2 regions of the Sporofaciens sp. SGI.106 genome follow, and region 1 is predicted to be linked to the other one. Evidence: predicted binding sites of a transcription regulator. Region 1 holds the regulator's gene; the other holds the start of a gene.

Region 1 (3,427 bases):
GCGATGAAAGAAGTATCGAGAAAAATCCAAGAACAATATTCCGCGCAATCCGCTTTGCAATCCAGTTTGGATTTCGTATCGATGAGAAGACCTATGATTCCATGAAGAATAATGTTCCGGCACTTGAGCATATCAGAATATCTGCATTGATGAAGGATACGGCGAAGCTTCTTAAATATAGTGAAAAGCTATTGCTCGCGGAGCGGGACTCTTTACATTAGCAGGTAAAAAAGGTATAATTCTTAGTATCAGAATTTTCAAAAATGCATTGGAGGGAATAAGCATGAAAGTGTACGATTCAGTAAAAAAAGAAGAGTTAGAAGTGGATGGAACCAAAGGTCTCATTGAGTTGATGAGAAACGGCCGCCAGGTAGACTTGTATCTGGGAGAGAAAAAATCAGATGCAGACGGATACATGAGCTGGGATGTAGAGCACTGGTCCAGCATCGATGTGAAGAGATTTATCCGCTGCTATTCTCTGGAGGGAAGAGTTCTGGGAGAATCTACAGGACACAATATCTATGATCTGGAGAATGAGTTTAAGCCGGAAGAGGCAGTAAAAGTTGAACTTAGCTAAAAAAAGGGGACGTAGCAAAATGCATTTTGCTACGTCCTGAATTAACATTTGTGGTGTACCCAATTGTATTTGTACCTGTCCCTAATTGCATAAAAAGGAGGGATAAGGTGGCAACACACAGAAGAAAGAAGAGTACAACCGGTATTTATCACGTTGTAGTAAAAGGTATCAATAAAGAGAAAATATTTAATATGCAGCGTGAAAAAATATTCTTGAAGAGTATTATTCTAAAGACTTTAGGAAAAATCAAGGTTGAAATATATTCATATTGTATTATGTCTAATCATGCTCATTTTATTATCAGGGCAGAAATCGAAACGTTATCTTTATTCATGGCTAGAGTTTTGGCCGAATACGCATCTTATTATAATTATAAACACCACCGTAATGGACATGTGTTCCAGAATCGCTTCATGAGTGAATGTATCGAAAATGAGAGGTATTTCTGGACGTGTTTGAGATATATTCATTTAAATCCGGTAAAAGCGGGGATGATAAAGAATCCTGTTCGCTATAAATATAGCAGTATGGCAGATTATATGACAGAAACTACAGGAATACTGGACGAAAAGGCAGTTTTGATGTACAAGAAACATTTCGAAGATTTCCAGGCTTTTGACGCATTTCATAAAGAACGTCAGTCTGAGATATTCATAGATTATCCGGATGATATGAATAAACAATATTGTGAAATAGCGCTCCAGATTGCAGAGGAGATGTTCGAAGAAAAGCAATTGAGTTTGTTGGTGCAGGTGTTTGAGGAAAATAGAGAAGAATACATTAAGAAATTAGCGGAAACCTTAAAGATAGGTAAGCGAAGGGCACAGAAAATATGTGTGGAAACTTATAATTTAGTGGACAGCCAATAAATGGGTACAGGGGAATTGGCGGTTGGGTACACCACGAATGTCAATTGGGGACGTAGCAAAATGCATTTTGCTACGTCCCCAATATAAAAAAACTATAAACTGTGTTGACAAATGAAACCAGTAGTGCTACATTAATAATCGTAAAGATTAGCACTCGAATTTAATGAGTGCTAACAGCTAGGGAGGAGGCGGAAAGATGCAGGTCAGTGAACAGCTGGGTGAACGAAAGCTCAAAATCTTACATGCAATTATCCAGACATACTTAGAAACCGGAGAGCCGGTTGGCTCGAGAACTATTTCCAAATATACGGACCTGAATTTAAGTTCTGCTACCATTCGTAACGAGATGGCGGATCTGGAAGAGCTGGGATACATTTTACAGCCGCACACATCCGCAGGACGGATTCCTTCCGACAAAGGCTATCGGCTTTACGTAGATATGCTGATGCAGGAGAAGGAGCAGGAGTTAAATGAAATGCAGGAGCAGATGCTGGAGAAGGCAGACAAGATGGATCAGCTTCTGAAACAGGCAGCGAAAGTTCTTGCTACGAATACAAATTATGCGACAATGGTTTCTACTCCGGTGAACAGCGCTAACAAGATTAAATTCATTCAGTTATCACAGGTAGATGATGAACAGATCATTGCAGTAATCGTCCTTGGTGGTAACGTGATTAAGAATAAGATCATCAGCGTTGACGAACCGCTCAGCAATGAAAATCTTCTGAAGCTGAATATGCTTCTGAACACTACACTGAATGGAATGTCCATTGAAGAAATTAATCTGGGACTGATCGCCAGATTAAAAGAACAGGCAGGAATACACAGCGAGGTCATCAGTAACGTGCTGGACGCAGTGGCAGATGCCATTCAGGTTGATGAAGATATGCAGATTTACACCAGCGGTGCCACGAATATTTTCAAATATCCGGAGCTTTCCGATAAACAGAGTGCACAGGAAATCATCAGTGCCTTTGAGGAAAAGCAGCAGCTCACCGAACTGGTAACCCAGACTTTATCCCAGGAGGAAAATACAGGAATTCAGGTGTATATCGGTGATGAGACGCCGGTTCAGACCATGAAGGACTGCAGTGTTGTGACAGCAACCTATGAATTGGGAGAAGGAATGAAGGGAACAATCGGTATTATCGGACCGAAACGTATGGATTATGAACATGTATTAAAATCACTGAAGCGTTTGCAGAGTGAACTGGATGCGATTTTCCATAAACAGTAAAAAGTGTTAAGAAAGGTGGATTAACCCTTGGATAAGAATCAGGAAATGAATCAGGAAAAGAGCCAGGAAGAAATGGTAAAAGAAGCTGTCGAGGAAGCAAAAAAAGCAGCTGAACAGGCAGCGGTTGCAGAGGAAACTTCTGATGCCGGTGATTCTAAAGAAAAACCTCTTGATGCAAAAGCATCTGAAGAGACAGAGGCAGCAGGAGAGGCAGAAGAAACCGAAGCTTCCGAAGAGGCAGAAGCCGGAGAAAAGAAAGGAAAGTTCTTTGGCAAGAAAAATAAAAAAGACAAAAAAGACGAGAAAATTGAAGAGCTTACCGATAAGCTGACTCGTCAGATGGCAGAGTTTGATAACTTCCGCAAACGTACCGAGAGAGAAAAATCTCAGATGTACGAAATAGGAGCGAAAGATATCATAGAAAAAATCCTTCCGGTAGTAGACAATTTCGAGAGAGGTCTCGGAGCTGTCAGTGAGGAAGAAAAGGCAGATCCGTTCATTCAGGGAATGGATAAGATTTATAAGCAGCTGATGACCACACTGGAAGAGGCAGGAGTGAAACCGATCGAGGCAGTAGGTCAGGAATTCAATCCGGATTTCCACAACGCAGTGATGCATGTGGAGGACGAAAACTTCGGTGAAAACATCGTAGCAGAAGAATTCCAGAAAGGTTACATGTACCGTGAATCTGTAGTGAGACACAGTATGGTAAAGGTTGCAAATTAACAGCCAAAACATTTTTTA
Region 2 (3,427 bases), on a different contig from region 1:
TATTGCCGCTTACCAGATGCTTTGCCACAACGGTAAGTCCGGATGTATCCCGGTCCAGCCGGTTGCTGCAGCGGAAGATAAAAGGTTTTCCCTGTTCCCGGTAGTACCATGCAAGCGCATTTGCCATAGAGTTGGTGTAATTATTTAAAGATGGATGAATGGGCATTCCGGCCGGTTTGTTGATGACGATAATATCTTCATCCTCATATACGATAGAAAGGGGAATATTCACCGGAGGAATTTTTTCGGAAGACTGGGTCTCACTGATTCGGATTGTCAGAATATCCCCGGTATGAAGCGTCTGGTTCATGTAGCTGAAGATACCGTTAAGAAGCACACTTTCCGGCATGTGCTTGATACTGACAATGTTCTGGTGGGAATATCCTTTTCTTTTCAAAAATAATTCAATTCGAAGCCCGTCATCTTCGGCTTCAATAAGATAATCAATTGTACGGTTCATTGCATTTTCCTCTAAATATGGTTATGATAATATTACTATAACATATAGCTTGCATTGATGTACAGACGCTATGGGAATGGAGGAAAAGTATGGTTGGTTTGAGTACGCTTTGTTATATAGAACGTGATGGAAAATATCTGATGCTTCACAGAACGGTAAAGGAAAATGATGTGAATCAGGATAAGTGGATTGGTGTGGGAGGACATTTTGAGGCGGATGAAAGCCCGGAGGAATGCCTGCTGCGGGAAGTGAAAGAGGAGACGGGATATACGCTGACTTCATATCGTTTCCGGGGATTGGTGACTTTTGTATCGGGAAATGGTGTGACCGAATATATGTCCCTTTTCACGGCTGACGGTTTTGAGGGAGAGTCGATTCCATGTGATGAGGGTGAATTGGAATGGGTAGATATTGCGAAGATACAAAAGCTGAACATCTGGGAAGGGGATAAGATTTTCCTGCGGCTTCTGGCGGAGGAGCATCCATTTTTTTCGTTGAAGCTAGTGTATGATGGTCAGGACAGACTCCTGGAAGCAGTGCTGGATGGTGTAGCGCTGGAAGTATAGTTTAAAATTAAAAGATGACGAATCAATTAACTTGTGATAGAATAGAAAAAATTTACGGAAAGAAGAGAAGGATATGGATAGACAAATTGATATCATTTTGCAGGGCGGGCAGTTTAAAAAACTGTTGGAAGAACAGAGTGCCGAGCTGCGTCAAAAATATGATATGAAAAGGGCAGAACTGGAGATTTTGTATTTTTTGTCAAAGTCCGGAGAACATAACACCTCTACAGATATTCATCGTCAGCTAATGATGAATCGCGGACATATTTCGCAGGCTGTTGACAATCTTTGCAGAAGAAACTACATTATTGCGATACCGGACAAGAATGACAGAAGATATGTTCATTATGAAATATCTGATCATGCGAAAGAACTGATAACGGAAATGACAAGTAGAAGAGAAGCCATGAATCAAAAGATTTTGGAGGGAGTGTCAGAAGAAGAATTGAAGATTTATCGGGAAGTATCCGAAAAGATCAGAAACAATATAAATAAATTAATTTTCTAAACCTATTGACAAGCTGATTTTTAATGATATAATACTTTAAAAATAAACAATTTAAAAACAAAATAAATAATGTTTCGCAAGAAACTATTTTTTTGTGAATCACACTGGCACTCAATAAAATAGAGTGCTAACAAAAAGAAAGGCAGGTTATTCATATGAAATTAAGACCATTGGGTGACAAAGTAGTTCTTCAGTATCAGGATGTTGAGGAAAAGACAGAATCAGGAATCATTCTGCCAGACAGTGCAAAAGAGAAACCGCAGGAAGCGGTAGTAATCGCGGTTGGTCCGGGAGAATGCAAGGATGGACAAATGACTGCTATGCAGGTAAAAGAAGGAGATAAGGTTATTATTTCTCAATATGGCGGCACAGATGTGAAGATTGACGATGAAGAATTTAAGATCATAAGTCAGAGCGATATTCTGGCAATTGTAGAATAATTAAAATAGTAGAGGAAAGAAGGAGTTTATCATGGCAAAAGATATTACATTTGATATTGATGTTCGTAAGAAAATGGAAGCTGGTGTAGACCGCCTGGCCGATACAGTAAAGGTTACATTGGGACCAAAAGGAAGAAATGTTGTATTGGATAAATCCTATGGTGCACCGTTAATCACGAATGATGGTGTAACAATCGCAAAAGAAATTGAATTGGAAGACCGTTTTGAAAACATGGGCGCCCAGCTTGTAAAAGAAGTAGCTACTAAAACAAACGATATTGCAGGAGATGGAACAACAACTGCTACAGTTCTGGCACAGGCGCTTGTTAAAGAGGGGATGAAGAATATTGCTGCAGGCGCAAATCCGATTATTTTGAGAAGAGGAATGAAGAAAGCTTCCGATGCAGCTGTTGAGGCAATTGAAGCAATGAGTCATCCGGTTACAGGAAAAGAACATATTGCAAAAGTAGCTGCAATCTCTGCCGGAAATGAAGAAGTCGGTGGAATGATTGCAGATGCAATGGAAAAAGTCGGAGAAAATGGTGTCATTACAATTGAAGAATCTAAAACCATGAAGACAGAGATTGATGTGGTTGAGGGTATGCAGTTCGATAATGGATACCTTTCCGGATACATGTGTGATGATAAAGAGAAGATGATCGCGAACATGGAAGATCCGTATATCCTTATGACAGATAAGAAGATTTCCAACATTCAGGACATTCTTCCAATTTTGGAAAATGTGATGAGAGAGAGAAAGGAACTTCTGATTATCGCCGAAGATGTAGAAGGAGAAGCACTCACTACATTAATTGTTAACAGACTGAGAGGAACGCTGAAAGTTGTTGCTGTAAAGGCACCGGGATATGGTGACAGCAGAAAAGCAATGCTTCAGGATATCGCAACACTTACCGGCGGACAGGTAATCATGGAAGATCTTGGACTTGAATTAAAAGATACCACAATGGATATGCTGGGTCGTGCAAAATCTGTAAAGGTTACAAAAGAAAATACAACAATCGTAGACGGTGCCGGAAATAAAGATGATATTGATTCACGTATCGCCAGCATGAAGAGACAGATGGCTGATGCAACATCAGAAATGGATAAAGACAAACTAATGGAACGTATTGCCAAAATGGGTGGAGGTGTAGCAGTAATCCGTGTCGGTGCAGCTACAGAGACCGAGATGAAAGAAGCAAAATACCGTATGGAAGACGCTATGAATGCAACGAAAGCAGCTGTAGCAGAAGGCGTGATCTGTGGTGGTGGATCCGCATATATCCATGCACAGAAAAATGTAGATGAACTGGCTGCAACTCTGGAAGGCGACGAGAAGACAGGAGCCAGAATCGTAGCGAAAGCATTGGAAGCTCCGTTATTTACAATTGCGGATAATGCCGGACTGGAAGGTCCTGTTATTGTAGATCAGGTAAAGAAAAGTGAGCTTGGT

The links. Region 1 encodes HrcA, which represses chaperone genes, less so after heat shock. Its sites were predicted from a motif close to TGTTAGCACTCNNNNNNNNNGAGTGCTAACA; they were not measured.
Region 2: ACQRCC_RS04785 (co-chaperone GroES) is a predicted target of HrcA. The motif match lies at 1,637-1,667, and genes of this name have one in related genera.

Annotation. Positions count from the first base shown of each region.
Region 1 covers NZ_JBNPMZ010000003.1:59,930-63,356, reverse strand. The annotation lists gene ACQRCC_RS03405 (hypothetical protein) at 1-221, shown strand, start outside; gene ACQRCC_RS03400 (hypothetical protein) at 284-577, shown strand; gene ACQRCC_RS03395 (transposase) at 685-1,446, shown strand; gene hrcA (heat-inducible transcriptional repressor HrcA) at 1,643-2,683, shown strand; gene grpE (nucleotide exchange factor GrpE) at 2,729-3,409, shown strand.
Region 2 covers NZ_JBNPMZ010000004.1:126,737-130,163, reverse strand. The annotation lists gene ACQRCC_RS04800 (RluA family pseudouridine synthase) at 1-460, opposite strand, end outside; gene ACQRCC_RS04795 (NUDIX hydrolase) at 550-1,026, shown strand; gene ACQRCC_RS04790 (MarR family winged helix-turn-helix transcriptional regulator) at 1,100-1,534, shown strand; gene ACQRCC_RS04785 (co-chaperone GroES) at 1,690-1,974, shown strand; gene groL (chaperonin GroEL) at 2,006-3,427, shown strand, end outside.